3 regions of the Lactobacillus fornicalis genome follow, and region 1 is predicted to be linked to each of the others. Evidence: predicted binding sites of a transcription regulator. Region 1 holds the regulator's gene; each other region holds the start of a gene.

What was found. Region 1 encodes NrdR, which represses ribonucleotide reductase genes. Its sites were predicted from a motif close to ACACNATATATNGTGT; they were not measured.
Region 2: the regulator NrdR is predicted to act here: its motif matches at 2,206-2,221, upstream of ACNDLV_RS00285 (deoxynucleoside kinase).
Region 3: the regulator NrdR is predicted to act here: its motif matches at 2,193-2,208, upstream of nrdD (anaerobic ribonucleoside-triphosphate reductase).

Annotation. Positions count from the first base shown of each region.
Region 1 is NZ_JBLTIM010000005.1:162,811-168,673, reverse strand. Features, by position in the region: gene polA (DNA polymerase I) at 1-1,943, shown strand, start outside; gene mutM (DNA-formamidopyrimidine glycosylase) at 1,956-2,783, shown strand; gene coaE (dephospho-CoA kinase) at 2,783-3,397, shown strand; gene nrdR (transcriptional regulator NrdR) at 3,375-3,842, shown strand; gene ACNDLV_RS01845 (DnaD domain protein) at 3,859-5,202, shown strand; gene dnaI (primosomal protein DnaI) at 5,206-5,863, shown strand, end outside.
Region 2 is NZ_JBLTIM010000001.1:61,455-67,317, reverse strand. Features, by position in the region: gene abc-f (ribosomal protection-like ABC-F family protein) at 1-646, opposite strand, end outside; gene ACNDLV_RS00290 (deoxynucleoside kinase) at 841-1,512, opposite strand; gene ACNDLV_RS00285 (deoxynucleoside kinase) at 1,537-2,190, opposite strand; gene nagB (glucosamine-6-phosphate deaminase) at 2,341-3,060, opposite strand; gene ACNDLV_RS00275 (ABC transporter permease) at 3,158-4,114, opposite strand; gene ACNDLV_RS00270 (ABC transporter permease) at 4,114-5,259, opposite strand; gene ACNDLV_RS00265 (ABC transporter ATP-binding protein) at 5,259-5,863, opposite strand, start outside.
Region 3 is NZ_JBLTIM010000021.1:24,665-30,527, reverse strand. Features, by position in the region: gene ACNDLV_RS05520 (metallophosphoesterase family protein) at 1-112, shown strand, start outside; gene asnB (asparagine synthase (glutamine-hydrolyzing)) at 217-2,166, shown strand; gene nrdD (anaerobic ribonucleoside-triphosphate reductase) at 2,385-4,595, shown strand; gene nrdG (anaerobic ribonucleoside-triphosphate reductase activating protein) at 4,585-5,301, shown strand; gene ACNDLV_RS05500 (metal-sulfur cluster assembly factor) at 5,310-5,863, shown strand, end outside.

The DNA.
Region 1 (5,863 bases):
AAGATAAGGCTTTTTTAGCTAAAACTCTTGCTACCATTGATCGGACTTCACCAGTTGAACTTAAACTTGATGACTTGAAGAAGCAAGAAACTAATACAGTTGAATTGCGTAAGTTTTATGAACAAATGAACTTTAGACGCTTTTTGGCGGAACTCAATAGTTCTGATAATGAAATTGGGGAAGCAAGTGATAAAAAAGTTGATTATATAGTTTTAAATGAAAAAAACTTAGATAAGCTTCCCAAGGATGGATCAGAAGTTAGTTTTTATTTAGGGATGTTTGGTGAAAATTATCACTTGGCAGATTTTGTTGGTTTTAGTTTGAAAATGGGCGATAATATCTATGTTTCAAATGATGTATCACTATTGACTAAGCAGCCTTTGTTAAGCTTATTAGAAGATCAAGCTATTGCTAAAAATGTTTTTGACTTAAAAAGAACAATGGTTGGTTTATATCGGTTAGGAATTAAAAGTCATAATATGAATTATGACATGTTATTGGCATCATATTTGGTAAATAATGAAAATAATTCAAATGATTTAGGAGAAATTTGCCAATTATACAATTATTATGATTTACAACCGGATATTGACATTTATGGAAAAGGGAAAAAAGCTGCAATACCAGAGGAAACAGTCTTTTTCAATCATTTAGCAGGAAAAGTTTTAGCAATCGAAGTATTAAAACCAACTTTATTAAAGAAATTGACTGAACATGAGCAGGATGATTTGTATGAAACAATTGAAATGCCAGTTGCTAACGTGTTAGCTAAAATGGAAATTACCGGATTAAAGACTGATGCTAGTACATTAGTTCAATTAGGAAATGATTTTGCTCAGCGTCTTACAGAACTTGAAGCAGATATTTATCTTGAAGCTGGAGAAAGATTTAATATCAATTCTCCTAAGCAACTAGGCCAAATTCTATTTGAAAAATTAGGGCTTCCTCCAATTAAGAAAACTAAGACAGGTTATTCAACATCTGTTGAGGTTTTAGAACAATTGAAAGAGCAATCTCCAATTGTACAAAAAGTATTGGATTATCGACAAATTGCCAAAATTCAGTCAACTTATGTGAAAGGCTTGCTTGATGTGATTCAACCAGATGGTAGAGTACATACGCGTTATCAGCAGACTCTAACCGCAACTGGTCGACTTTCATCAGTAGATCCTAATTTACAAAATATTCCTGTACGTTTAGAAGAAGGTAAAAAAATCCGCAAAGCATTTGTTCCATCAAATTCTGATGGTTATATCTTTTCTTGTGACTATTCACAAGTTGAATTACGAGTTTTAGCTCATGTTTCTGGTGATGAAAATATGCAAGAAGCCTTTAAGACAGGCTATGATATTCATGCTCATACTGCAATGAAAATTTTCCATTTGGATTCACCAAACGAAGTGACACCTAATATGCGTAGACACGCTAAGGCGGTTAACTTTGGAATTGTCTATGGTATCAGTGATTATGGGTTATCTAAGAATCTAGGTATTAGTAGAAAACAAGCCAAAGAGTTTATTGATAATTATTTTGAACAATATCCAAAGATCAAAGATTATATGGACAAAGAAATTAATTTTGCACGTGAAAATGGCTATGTTGAAACTATAATGCACCGCCGTCGTTATTTACCAGATATTCATGCTAAGAATTTCAATGTTCGCTCTTTCGCTGAAAGGACGGCTATTAATTCACCTATTCAAGGTGGAGCAGCTGACATTATAAAAATAGCAATGATTAATATGCAAAAGAAACTAGATGAATTACATCTTAAAACTAAAATGTTGATTCAAGTTCATGATGAATTAATCTTTGACGTTCCAGCTGATGAATTAGAAACTATAAAGAAAGTCGTTCCAGAAGTAATGCAAAATGCAGTTCAATTAGACGTACCACTTGTTGCAGATTCTAATTGGGGTCATGACTGGTATGAAGCAAAGTAAAGGAGCATTAGTATGCCTGAAATGCCAGAAGTTGAAATTGTTCGTAAAACATTAAACGAGATAGTTTTAGGTAAAATAATTAAAGAGGTCAAGGTATGGTATCCCAATATAATCATAGGTGATAGTGAATCTTTTTCTGATCAATTGAAAGAAAAGCAAATTATAAAAATTGATCGCTATGCCAAGTTTTTACTTTTTAGACTAAGCGATAATTTAACAATCGTTTCCCATTTAAGAATGGAGGGAAAATATCGCTTAGCTAGCCCGCAAGACGCAAAAGATAAACATGATCATGTGGAATTTATTTTTACTGATGGAACAAGTTTGCGTTATAACGATGTAAGAAAATTCGGACGTATGCAATTAATTAGGACGGGAACTGAAAAAGAAAAAACTGGCATAAAGAAGTTGGGACCAGAGGCTTTAAGTGATGATTTTACTTTGAGTTATTTCAAGCAAGCATTGAAAAATAAAAAGAAAAATATCAAAGCTACTTTACTTGACCAAGATGTAGTATCTGGCTTAGGAAATATCTATGTAGATGAAACTTTATGGCTGAGTGAGATTTACCCTGAACGGCCAGCTAATTCTTTGGCTGATAATGAAATAAAGAAGCTATATTTGGCTATTAACCAGGTTATTTCCCAGGCAATAAAAGAGCGAGGAACAACTGTCCATACGTTTTTAGATGCAGAAGGGCAAACCGGTGGTTATCAAAAATATTTAAAAGTGTATGGGCGCGCTGGTGAAAAATGCTTTAGATGTGGAAATGTTTTGCAAAAGACAAAAGTAGCAGGTCGAGGAACAACTTTTTGTCCCAAGTGCCAAGAGGTGAAATGATGACTTTTTATTTAGCCGTAACGGGTGGTATTGCATCAGGTAAATCGACAGCAGATAGCTATTTCAAAGATCAAGGCTTGCCAATTATTGATAGTGATGAAATAGCTCATAATTTACTTGAAAAAGACACTGAAGTTACAAATCGAATTGCTCAAAGCTTTGGAAAAGAATGTTTGCTTTCAAATGGTGGGGTTAATAGAAAAAAACTTGGAAAGATAGTTTTCAATGATTCAGAAAAATTGGCATTGTTAAATCAGATTACACATCCAGCGATTCTAGCCGAAATTGAAAAAAAGAAAGCTGTCATTAAATCTGGGATATGTATAGTTGATGTCCCTTTGCTCTTTGAAAGTAATCAACAAAAATATTATGATGCCAGCTTATTAATATATGTTCCCGAGAAGGTTCAATTAGAACGTTTGATGAGAAGAAACAAATTAAGTAAAGAAGAAGCAATGTCTAGAATTAAGAGTCAGATGTCTACAAGTAAGAAATTAAAATTAGCCACCTATAGCGTTGCAAATACTGGTACAATAGAATTATTACAAGATAAGCTCAGTAAAATTTTACAAGAGGTAAAGGAGAAAGAAGATGCAATGTCCAAATTGTCATAAAAATGCTTCTAAAGTTATTGATTCTCGTCCAACTGATGAAGGAAGAACAATTAGAAGGCGTAGAGAATGTGAAAATTGTGGATATCGTTTTACAACATTTGAACGCGTTGAGCAAACGCCTCTATTGGTTATAAAAAATGATGGTACGCGTGAACCTTTTGATAGAGAAAAGATTTTACGAGGTGTTGCTGCTGCTGCGCAGAAGCGTCCAGTTACTAGTGAACAATTAGATAAGTTAGTTGATCATGTTGAAAATGAAATCAGAAAACAAGGTGTTAGTGAGATTTCATCTAAAGAAATCGGTGAATTGGTAATGAATGAATTGGTAAATGTAGATGATGTTGCCTACATTCGCTTTGCAAGTATTTATCGTCAATTCCAAGATATATCTGGTTTCATGAAAACAATGAAAGATATCATGGATAAACATGAACACTCAAATTAAAAACGAAGTGAGATAGATGTATAAAAACGCTGATCCCAGATTAACGTATTTTGTTTTAAATAAAGTTGATTTAGCAAGAAAACAAGAACAAGTATTGACCCGTTTATATCAACCATTAATTGGGCCAATTGCCTTGTCATTATATTTAACTTTGATTAATGATTACCAGCACGTTCCAATTAAAAGCCAAGGAAAAAAGTTGTATCAACTACAAGAAATATTGGATATAAAGTTAGAAGATATCTTTAATAGCTTACATAAATTAGAAGCAACTGGCCTAGTTAAAACCTTTCATGGCGAGATGCTAGGAGTAGGCGATTATTTGGCATTTCAGCTAGTTGATGTGCCAGAAGCAAGTGAGTTTTTTAAAACTCTTTTGTTGAGTAGCTTATTGCTTGAAAAAGTAGGAACCACAAGTTTTCAAAACTTGAATAAAGAATTTAATCCTACTTTACCTGGCTTTATTAAAGAGGGAAAAGACGTTTCTGCTGACTTCTTTGATGTTTTTCATCTATCAGCAGAAAAAGCTATTAATCCTGATGAACAAGTCTTAAATGCTGCAAATTTAGCAGATCAAAAAGCGACTAATCTAGTGAGAGCTAAGATGAGTCCAATTGATTGGAATTTTGTAAAAGATCTTTTTAGTAAATATGGTATTTCAGCAGATGAAGTTGATAGTCATGCTGGGCAAATGGCTCAATTAATGCATTTTTATGGACTTTCTGAACAAGATTTTGTTAATCAAGTTGCCACTACTATTGTTGCAGGGCAAGATCAGTTGAATATAAAGCAAATGCAATATCGCTTAAATGAATTAGCGACTCAAAATCAAAGTCAAAAGCAAATAGCTCAAGCATTTAAACGTGGTGATGTAAAAAATAATTCATCAGTTGATTTGAATCAAAGTGAACGTGAATTGTTGGAGATGGCCAAAAGTTTAACACCTCTAAAATTTTTAGAAACTTTGAAATTACAAAAGGGTGGCTTTGTTACATATAATGAGCGTAATGTTATTCGCCGTCTGCAACTTAATTATAATTTGCCTGATGCATGGGTTAATATTTTAATTAAAACATGCCTAGATTATGATTCAGTTCTATCTGATAACATTACTGGGCGTATCGCTAATTCTTGGCTTCAACATCAAGTTACTACTCCTGAAGCTGCTCTTGAATTCACCCGTGAATGGCAGAAGCGAAAAGTAACTAAAACTCGCAAAAAGAGAGTTGAGCAAGGAACTGATTGGAAGAAAAAACTTGCCCAAGATAAGATTAATAAAGAAGCTAGTGTAGGTTCTGCTGATGAGCAAGATTTATCTGAGATAATGAAAAATCTGCAGAAGTTTGATCCAAAGGATTAGGTTATGGAAAAAATTAATGATTTACTGGGTAGTACATTTACTCAGAATAGTAAAGATAGAAAGATTGATAGCAAAGCTTTGATTAATGAAGCTTTGCAAGATTCAGAAGTACAGGCTTTTATTAACCAAAATCATGTTCCTAAGGAAGTTGTTCTTTCAAGTTTAAACAATATTTTTCAATTTCATCAACAAAAAGAGGCAGCTAAGAATGGATCTAATCCAATCCCTGGCTATTTGCCTAAGCTGATTTTGCATGGTTCTACAATTGATTTGGCTTATGCCCCAACGAAGGAAAAAAGCAAAGACTTGATAAAGCAGAAGGCAAATCAGCATTTAGAGTTAATAGATGTTCCCAAAAGATATCGACACGTTAAAAGTACAGATATTATTCCAAATGATGATCGTAGAGAGGCTATTACAGCAATCAGTAATTTTTTAATGGACATTCAAAATCAGGATTACAGTCAAGGGCTTTATTTACAAGGAGATTTTGGCGTAGGCAAGACCTTTTTACTTGCCTGGCTTGCACGTGCCTTAGCTGAAATGGGGAAAAAAGTTATCTTTCTTCACACCCCAAGCTTTTTTGCTAATTTGAGCACTCATATTAAAGAGCAGAATCTCGATGAAGAAGTTGCGCGAATTAGTAAAACTGACATTTTGA
Region 2 (5,863 bases), on a different contig from region 1:
TTTTGTCTTGATTATATTTATCACGCTTGTCTTTAGTCGCTTCATAACTAGCATAGTTACCCTGGTATAAATGAATTTCATTATTTTCAATTGCTAGAACGTGATTTACAACCTCATTTAAGAAGTCACGGTCATGGCTGACAATAATATATCCTTCCTTATGCTTTTTTAGGTAATTAGCAACTTGCCTTCTATTAGCTGCATCTAAGTGATTAGTTGGCTCATCAATTAAGGCAAAAGAATTTTGATTAACAAATGATACTGCTAATAAAATCATAGTCTGTTCGCCACCACTTAAAGTATTAAATGGTTGCCAAATCAAATCTGGATTGAGTTGCATTAAGTTCAATTCTCGCTCTAATTGCCAGACCTCAAAGTTAATTTGACTTTGAAGCTCATATAAAACTAGATTGCTAGGATTAGCAATTGGAGCAGGAAAGTAGGAAAAAGTTATGCTAGTTAAAATTTCTCCGCGTCCTTGAAGCTCATTACGTAATAAATTTAGGAATGTTGTTTTTCCACGACCATTTCTCCCAACTAACCCAAGTTTCCAAGAACTGTCTAAATTAAGATTTAAATTAGAAAAAATAACTTTATCGCTATTATCATAGCTAAATGATAGGTTGTTAACTTTAATAATACTCATTAAATCACCTCTAATAAAAGGCTAGATGATGGGCTAAGTTATAAATATATTATCATAATAAAAATATTTTTAAAACATTAAAAATAAATATGCAATGCTATTTGATAAGAGAATTAAAGAGTTATTTGTTGCTAAAACTGAATAAATAAAAAGCTGATATATCCTCAAGCAGAAGATAATATCAGCTTTTTCTATTAGTTATGACTAGGTGTCCAATCTTCAGGTAATTTATCCATTTCTTTAAGTTTTGCAATAATTGTATCCAAAACTTCTTGGCGATCCTTTTCACTTGCCATAAAGTCTAACTTGTCACCATCAATTTTGATTTTTGGTGAGTAATCATAGTTTTCATACCAAGGTTCATAGTAGCTTAATAAGCGCTTATAGTAATCCTCTAAAGTTGGATCATAATCAAGTTGTTCAAACTCGCGACCACGCTTTTGGATACGCTTAATCATTGTTTCATATGATACATCAATATGAACTAATAAGTCTGGATGCTTCTTTGGCATGTGTTCAAGTTCTTTCATCATTGAATCTAGTAATTCATCATAAGTTGCAACTTCTTCTTTGGTTGCACGACCAATATCTGCATTCATATGAAAGAATAGTGAATCTTCATAAATTGAGCGATCCAAAACATTATTGTCGTCAGTTAATGCGGCTTTAATACTATGAAAACGCGTATTTAAAAAGAAAATTTGTAGTAAAAATGCGTATTTCTTTGGATCTTTATAGAATAAAGGCAAAACTGGATTATTATCAACACTTTCATAGAAAGGTTGAGTGCCTAAATATTTAGATAAGATAGAGGTTAAACTGGATTTACCGGCTCCAATTGGCCCGCTTAATACAATAACTGTCATCACGTTCCTTCTTTGTTAGATAAATTATAAATTACCCAATTCTTTTAACTTATTATCGATTAATTCTAAAACAGCCTTGCGGTCATCTTCATTATCGACAAAATTATATTTATCGCCATCAATTACCATTTTTGGTGATTCTGAATAGTTTTCATACCAAGGTTCGTAGTAATTACGCAAACGTGCATAGTATTCTTTTAAACTTGGATCTGTTTCAAGCTGTTCAAATTCACGACCACGACGTTTAATACGGCTTAGCATGGTATCTAACGATACATTAATATAAATAAGTAAATCTGGCTTTTTATGAGGATTTCCGGGGACATCTTCCATCATGTTATGTACTAAATCAACGTAAATATCACATTCAGTTGGATCAGCAATACCACTGTCAGCATTCATCTTGAAGAACAATGCATCTTCATAAATGGAACGATCTAAAACAACATTAGGGTTGTTTTCGGATAAAGCTTCATTAATTTGTGCTAAACGCTTATTGAGCAGATAGGTATTAAGCAAAAAAGTATAGCGTTTCATATCCTTGTAGTACAAAGGCAAAACAGGATTTTTTGAAACATCTTCGTAAAAAGCATTACTCCCTAAATGCTCTGCTAAAATAGAGGTTAAACTGGATTTACCGGCTCCAATTGGCCCACTTAATACAATAACTGTCATCACGCTCTTTCTTTAATATCACAAGATATAGTTTGCTTTCTATAGTGTAATTCAAGATATGGGGAGCTACAAGCATTTTTTTTATTTAATAACAATCAAAAAAGTCAAGCAGAAAAAACAGCCTGCTTGACTCAATTTTGTTATTTAATTTTACTAAGCTAAATATTTTTTATCTAGATCTTGGGCTGCTGCTTCATCACAAATAATAGTTACATCAGGGTGCTTTTGAAGAATAGAAGCTGGCATTTCTTCTGTAATTGGCCCTTCAATCATGTTTTTAATTGCCCAACGCTTTTTTTCGCCATAAGCTAATAAAACAATTTTTTTAGCTGACATGATTGAAGCAATTCCCATACAGATGGCAGATTTAGGCACATCATCAATGTTATCAAAGAAGCGAGCATTAGCCTCGATTGTACTTTGTGTTAACTTGACTTCATGCGTTGTACTGTCAAAAGAAGTTCCAGGTTCGTTAAAGGCAATATGTCCGTTACGACCAATTCCTAAAAGTTGAATATCAATTGGATTTTCCTTGATTATTTGGTTGTAATGTTCAACTTCAGCTGCAATATTGTTAGTTTGACCATCAGGTAGATATGAGTGCTTGAATGGCTTAGCTTTAAAAAGATGTTCATTCATAAAGTACCAATAACTCTGTTTATTTTGTGGACTTAAACCAACATATTCATCTAAATTAATACTAGTTAAATTGGAGAAGTTCAAATCGCTGTTAACCATATTTTGGTATAGTTCAATTGGAGATGAGCCGGTTGCTAAGCCTAATACTTTTGCTCCAGCTTTTATTTCTCGGGAAAATATTTCAAAAGCTTTTGCAGCACCAGTGATTTTATCTTTAGTTACAATGATTTTCATAAATATTACTCCTCTCACATTGGTATAGTCCATTATAGACTGGTATAGCCCAAAAGTCAAAAAAGAAGCTTTCGAAAATCGAAAACTTCTTTTGATATTATTTAGACTTAATGTAAGTTTGTCCATCTGCAGCAGGAGCAACACTTTTACCAAAGAATGCTACTAAAACAACTATAGTAATTACATAAGGTGCAATCTGTAAGTAAACAGATGGTACGTGAGAGATGAAAGGTAATTGACTTCCGATAATACTCAAGCTTTGTGCAAAGCCAAAGAATAAGGAGCTAAGCATTGCCCCAATTGGATCCCACTTACCGAAAATCATAGCAGCTAGAGCCATGAAACCTTGTCCAACAATTGTTGAAACACTAAAGTTACCAGAAATGGCTTGGGCAAAGACCCCACCACCGATACCACCGAGTAAACCGGAGATTAAAACACCAGCATAACGCATTTTATAAACGTTAACCCCCATTGTATCGGCAGCTTGTGGATTTTCACCTGCTGAACGAAGTCGCAAACCGAATGGTGTTTTATAAAGTACCCACCAAAGAACAATGGAAAGAATAATTGCTACCCAAGCTGGAGCGGAAGTGTTCTTGAAGAAAATATCACCGATAACGGGGATATTAGAAAGAACAGGAACATTGTAATAACCGAAGTTAGCAGAAATATTTTCTGTTTGCCCCTTGTCATACATTGCCTTGATCAAAAATACTCCAAGTGGTGGTGCCATTAAATTAAGAACAGTACCAGAAATAATGTGATCAGCACGCCAATTAACTGTTGCTACGGCATGTAGTAGTGAAAAAATCAAGCCACAAATACCGGCCACGATAACCCCTAACCATGGAGTGGCACTCTTAAAGGTAGATGCAAAGGTTAAGTTGAAGACGATACTTGAAAAGGCCCCAATTGTCATAATACCTTCAAGACCAACGTTAACAATTCCACTATGTTCGCTGTATGCTCCACCTAAAGCTGTAAAGATAAGAGGAGCGGAATAAACTAGGGTTGATGAAACAATCAAAGCTAGCATAGTTGTAATATTCATTAAACTTCTCCTCCTTTTCCGACTTTAACTGCCGGACCATCTACACTGTTATTTGAGACTTTTGCAATAGTTTCGGGTTGATTGTAGTTTTTCTTTTTCTTTTCGAATAAAAGGCCAATTACGTAATTAATTGCAACGAAGAAAATAATAGCTGCAATAACGATTGAAACAATTTCATATGGAATACCGGCTAGAGTCTGCATTCCCAGACCTCCAATTTTAAGAATAGAGAAAAGGAGGGCAGCGAGTAGAATACCCAAGGCAGTACCACCACCAAGTAATGAAACGCTCATACCGTCAAAACCAATATCAACACTAGTAGTTTGAGTAAAGTAGTTTTGGTATGTCCCTAATCCTTGAACTACACCACCTAAACCAGCAAATGCACCAGATAGTAACATTGATACAATGATATTTTTCTTGGCACTCATTCCGGCATAACGTGAAGCGAACGGATTAAGGCCAACTGCTTTAATTTCAAAGCCGGTAACCGTCTTTTTCATAATAAACCAAAAGACTACTAGAGCAATTAAAGCTAGGAAGATGCCAGCATTAATTCTTGAACCCCCAAACATGTTGCTTAACCAATCCAATCGTAAACTACCATTATCAGTTACAGTTTTAGTTGCATCAGTAGAAACACGTAAACGGTCACTCATAACATTTTGCATCAAATACTGGCATGAATACAAAACTATATAGTTAACCATAATAGTTACGATAACTTCATTTGTTCCAAAGTAAGCTCTTAAAACCCCTGCAATACCTGCGATAGCTGCACCGACTAAGGTACCAACGATGATTGCGTATGGTAAAAGAATATATTTAGGCATGTGTGGATTAGCAAGAGCAATCCAAATCGCAGCTAACCAGCCACCTTGTGCTTGCCCAGATAGCCCGATATTGAAGAAACCTGCACTACTTGCAATTGAAAAACCAATTGCTGTAAATATAAGTGGGGTAGCTTCTCTAATTGTTTCACCTAGACCATTCATATTACCTAAAGCACTTGAAAACATTGAAGTGTAAGCAAGGATAGGATTGTAGCTCCAAAGTAGCATGATAACTGCACCAACTAAAAAGCCGGCTACGATGGAAATAAGGGGCACTAAAATCTTTTTGGTTTCAGCGTTAACCTTAAACATTAATTGGTACCTTCTTTCTTGTGGGCTCCTGTCATTAATAAACCTAATTCTCTTTCAGAAGTCTTTTCTGGGAGGACTTCTCCAGATTCTTGACCGTTATGTAAAACGATAATTCTGTCAGATAATTGCATAATTTCGTCTAATTCATATGAAATTAACAAGACAGCTTTACCAGCGTCCCGTTGTGCTAATAATTGCTTATGAATGTATTCGATAGCTCCAACATCAAGTCCTCGAGTAGGTTGGAATACAATGATTAAATCGCTATTGCGATCCAACTCACGAGCGATAATTGCTTTTTGTTGGTTACCACCAGATAATTCACCAGCTTTAAGGTTTTCATCTTTAGTTCGAACGTCGAACTTTTTAATAAGCTTTTTAGCATGTTCTGTAATAGCTTTGTGATTAATAATACCGTGATTTGAATATGGTTTTTGGTAGTAAGTCTGCAAAGCAATATTATCAGCTAAAGACATTTCTAAGATTAAACCGAATTTTTGACGGTCAGCTGGAACATGAGAAACTCCCAATTCAGTAATTTTTCGTGGTCGCTTATTGGTCATATCAGTACCTTTAATAGTAAAATGGCCTGCTTTAACATGAC
Region 3 (5,863 bases), on a different contig from region 1:
TGACGATATTACTGAATTTGCAGGCTATGTAGTAAACGTTGATTTAGTAAAAAGTCAAATACAAGTCTTTGGCTATGGAGCAGCCAGTTTTAAGAGAGTTTTTAGTATTTAATTTTTCTAAAGATATGCTACAAAATTCAGTTTTTAGCATATAATGATATAGTTATCTTGTAACAATTTTGTAAAATTTATAAAAAAAAGAGAAGGACAGGTAATATGTGCGGGATTGCTGCGTTTTATAACCCAGAAATTAATGATAAACAAGCTGCCATTGGTAAAATGATGGAAGCAATTAAGCACCGTGGCCCTAGTTCCGATGGGATGTATACTAACGATGTAATGGCCTTGGGATTTAGAAGACTATCAATTATTGATCTTCGTGGGGGAACCCAGCCAATTTTTAATGAAGATAAGTCTAAAGCAATTATTTTTAATGGCGAAATTTACAACTATAAGCCAATTAGAGAAGACTTGATAAAAGCAGGCCATACCTTTACTACTAAGGCAGATACTGAAGTTTTACTTCATGGATATGAAGAATGGGGAATGGCTGGCTTATTAAAAAAGGTAAGAGGAATGTTTGCCTTTATCATTTGGGATGATGAAGAAAAGTCAATGTATGGTGCGCGTGACTTCTTTGGAATTAAGCCAATGTACTACCAAAATAAAGACGGAAAATTATTAGTAGGTAGTGAATTAAAGAGCTTTTTGGCTTATCCTGATTTTCAAAAAGAGCTTAATGTAGAAGCTGTAAAGCCATACTTGATGAATCAATATAATGATTTGAAAGAAACTTTCTTTAAAGGGGTCTACCGTTTCCCAGCAGGTCATTATTTCAAATTTAAAGATGGCCAGATGGACATTAAGCAGTATTGGGATGCAGAATATAAAGAAAACAATTTAAGCTTTGAAGAAACTCTAGATAAAATTAACGAAGATCTCAAAGAAACTGTAGAACTATATCATAATGCAGATGTTCCAGTAGGTGCCTTTTTGTCTGAAGGTGTAGATTCAAGCTTTGTAACTAGTTTGCTTAATCCTGATGATGTTTTCTCAATCAGTTTTGATGATTCTACTTATGATGAGGCTTCAAAAGCTAAAGCTTTAGCTGATATTAAAGGGTGGCATTTCTTTGCAGATAAAGTAGATGCTGATGAAGCAATGAGAGATTTTCCTGAAATGCAATATCATATGGATGAACCAGATGCTAACCCATCTATTATTCCTTTATGGTATCTCTCAAAATTAGCTCGTAAGCATGTTACTGTTGCATTATCTGGAGAAGGTGCAGATGAATTATTTGCAGGTTATGTAAATTATGGCATGCATACACATAACAATGTGATTAAGGTCTTTACTTCAGGCCTTAAAAAGTTACCTAAAGGAGTAAAAGTTAGTTTAGCTAAGGGTATTAAGAAAATGCCTAATTTTCCAGGTAAGGTACATATGTACACTAATTTGGCTAAACCAAGTGAATTTTATGTTGGTCAATCAGTAATTTATGATATGGATCACCCAACAATCTTTTCAAGTGATGATGCTAATAGTATGCTTCAACCAACTTATCGCAATGAATTAACTACTAATGGCCTTTATCAGGAAGACTTTAAGAAAGTTAAAGACTTAGATAATGTTAAGCAAATGCAATATATTGATTTACATCACTTTATGTTAAATGATATTTTGCAAAAAGCTGATAAAATTTCAATGGCCCACTCTCTTGAGTTGCGTGTACCATATCTTGATAGAAAGATTGCAGAATTAGCTAACTCTATTCCTACTAAGTATTTAGTAAATAAGCATGATACTAAGTATGCTTTGAGAAAAGCGAGTGAACGAGTTTTACCTGAAGAATGGGCTAAAAGACCTAAGTTAGGTTTCCCAACACCAATTAAACAATGGCTCAAAGAAGAAAGATTTTATAAACAAGTTCGTAAACTTTTCTGTGAAGATTTCGTTAATGACATTTTTGAACAAGAAAAGATTATTGATTTGTTAGATGAAAACTTTAAAGGTGATGGTTCTCATCGTCGTCAAATTTGGGCAATTTATACCTTTCTTGTTTGGTATAAGCTATACTTTATTAATTACGAAGAAACAGTTAAAAAATATCAACATGTACAACCTGAAGTTGCGGCATTAATTGAACAAGGTAAGTTAGTATAATATAAATGTCTATATCTAGTAGAAAACCACACTAAATAGTGTGGTTTTTTCTATACAAAAAAATTTAGAATTTGTTTTGCTAGGTGCAAAAAGTATGAGAGTAGTGGTTTTTGCTAACTACAATATATATTAGCGCCAAAAATTTGTAATACAATATCTTGTGCTTTCGTGCTATTATGTATCTATAATGATTATAACTTATGAGAGGAACCGGACACATGCTTAAAGAGACGCCTAGTAAAAAGATGATTGTTGAAGCTATGAAGAAGCCACAATATCTTGTAAAAAGAGATTCAACCAAAACTAATTTTGAAACTTATAAATTAGATTTAGTAATTCATAATTTAAAGCTTGAAGATCATGAAGTTGAAATTTTAAAGGCGATTTTTTCTGATTTAGCAATGAAAGATACGGTTTCAGGTGCAGAAGTTGCAGAAAGCTTTGTTGATAATTTAACTAAATTAGGTTTTGTAGATGAAGCTAAAGCATATATTGAATATCGTAAAAAAGACGATGCTGACTGGAAGAAACAAATTGATACTAAAGCACGTTTAAAGAGAATGATTGAAGGTGATCCTTCAATTGTTAACGAAAATGCCAATAAAGATAGTGAAATCTTTTCAACTCAACGTGATTTGACTGCTGGTACTGTTGGTAAAACTGTAGGTCTAACAATGATGCCCGAACATATTGCTAAAGCTCACTTACGTGGTGATATTCACTGGCATGATTTGGATTACACTCCACTTTCACCAATGACTAACTGCTGTTTAATTGACTTTAAAGAAATGCTTACTAATGGATTTAAGGTTGGAAATGCCTTTATGACTAGCCCTAATTCAATTGGTGTTGCTACAAGCCAAGTTGCACAAATTATTACTCAAGTAGCTTCAAGTCAATATGGTGGCTGTTCATTTGATAGAGCTGATGAAGTTTTAGCACCATTTGCTCAAAAGAATTACGATCACCACTTGGAAGAAGCCAAAGAATTCATTGACGATGAAGAAAAGGCTAAGGCTTTTGCTAAAAAGCGTACTCAAAAAGATATCTATGATGCAATGCAAAGTCTTGAATATGAAATCAACACTATGTTTTCTAGTCAAGGTCAAACACCATTTACTACTTTAGGTTTTGGTTTAGGTACAAATTGGATTGAAAAAGAAATTCAAAAAGATATCTTGAAGATTCGTTTAGCTGGTTTAGGTAAAGATAAGCGGACAGCTATTTTCCCTAAGTTAGTCTTCACTTTAAAGAAGGGCTTAAACTTAAATCCAGGTGATCCTAATTATGATGTTAAGGAAATTGCTTTGGAATGTGCTACTTATCGTATGTATCCAGACGTTGTAAGTTACGACACTATTAAGCGTCTAACTGGATCATTTAAAGCACCTATGGGTTGTCGTTCATTCTTGCAAGGTTGGAAAGACAAGAATGGCAAAGAAGTAAATTCTGGACGAATGAATTTAGGTGTTATTACCTTAAACTTGCCAAGAATTGCAATGGAATCTCGTGGTGACAAGGATTTATTCTGGAAAATTTTTGAAGATAAGGTTCAATTAGTTCATGATGCAATGAATATTAAGGCTGCAAGATGTCGTGAAGCTAAGCCAGAAAATGCACCAGTATTATATGAAAACGGGGCATTTGGTAAGCGATTGAAGCCAGATGAAGATGTTAACCAATTATTTGAAAATGGTCGTTGTACTGTCTCATTTGGTTACATTGGTTTGTATGAAGTAGGTACTGTCTTTTATGGCCCTAATTGGGAACACAACAAGGAAGCTCATGACTTTACAGTTGAAATTGTTAAACGGATGCATGATTGGTGTGCATATTGGGAAAAGACTGAAAAGTATCACTACCACTATTCTGTTTATTCAACACCATCTGAAAGTTTAACTGATAGATTCTGTGTGCTTGATACTGAAAAATTTGGTAAAGTAAAAGATATTACTGATAAAGAATACTATACTAATAGTTTCCACTATGATGTGCGTAAACATCCAACCCCATTTGAAAAATTGGAATTCGAAAAAGATTACCCTCCATATGCTGCTGGTGGTTTCATTCACTACTGTGAATATCCTAACTTAAAGCAAAACCCTAAAGCCTTGGAAGCTGTATGGGACTTTGGTTATGATAAAGTTGGTTACCTCGGTACCAATACTCCAATTGATCGATGCTTCAAGTGTGGCTTTGCAGGAGAATTTAAAGCCACTGCTAAAGGTTTTGAATGTCCAGTATGTGGAAACCATGATCCTGAAACTTGTGACTGTGTAAAGCGGACATGTGGTTATTTAGGTAACCCACTTAAACGTCCAATGGTTCATGGTCGTCATGAAGAAATTGCTCACAGAGCTAAGCATATGAGTTTAGGTATGGTAAGAGATCAAGCACAAGAAGAGGAAAAAATTCAAGATGCCAAGTAGAGACCAGAATGCTCAAGAAGGACCAGATATTCGTCATAATTACATTAAAGTAAATGTTGGTGGAGATACTATTTTTGTTGATAGTAACCAATATTTGCCTAATATAAAAAAAGATCGTGCAGCGAGAAAATTGCGTAAGCATAAACCTAAAGATCCTAAACCAAAAGAATGGTTAGCTAGTGAACATTCACTTCAAAAAATAGCTGACTATAAACCTTTTAATTTTGTTGATGGTGAAGGTGTACGGTGCAGTTTATATGTGTCAGGGTGCTTGTTTGACTGCCCAGGCTGTTATAACTTGGTTGCCCAAAACTTTAATTACGGTCGCCCTTATACGCAAGAATTAGAAGATCAAATTATTAAAGATATGTCTGAAGATTATGTACAAGGTCTTACTTTACTTGGAGGAGAGCCATTTTTAAACACACAAGTATGTTTAAAGATAGTTAATCGTATTCGTAAAGAATTTGGACACAAAAAGGATATTTGGTCTTGGTCAGGATATACTTGGGATGAATTGATGCAAGAGTCAGAAGATAAGCTAGAACTATTGTCTAAAATAGACATTTTAGTTGATGGCCGATTTGAAGAAGATTTAAAGGACTTAACTTTACAATTTAGAGGTTCGTCTAACCAAAGAATTATTGATGTGCCAGCTTCTTTTAAGGCAGGAAAAGTTGTTATTTGGAAAAACTTGGTTCACTAGGTGGGAGTATGGAAGAAAAGCAATTGAAATTAGTGGACGAAATAATCCAAAAACTTCAAACTGTAATTGATCCAGAGTTATATGTTGATATTGTAAATTTAGGATTAATTTGTGGAATAGATTTAAATGATAATAATGATTGTACAGTTACGATGACTTTAACTGTTATGGGTTGTCCTTTAAGTGGCGTTTTAGATAATGCAATTAAAGAAGCCGTTTTGTCGATACCTGAAATTAAATCTTGTGAAATTAAACTTGTATGGTCTCCTGCTTGGAGTGTAGAAAGAATGTCAGATGCTGCAAAAACTCAGCTAAATGTATGGTCTAAGGACTTATCTAGTTATGATAGTTCGAATAAAAAGATAGATTTTTCTACTCCAGTAAAAAAATATATTGATAAATATGATGACTTTTTAGATTTACTGTTGGAATTAGGTTTTGATCATTTTAAAATACCCAATATGGTGGAAACCGTTGGCAGAGTGATGACCCTGAAACAAGCCTCGCAAGCAATGAAAGTTAGCTTGCCTGCTGTTAAAGAACGATTAGAATCTGCTGGATA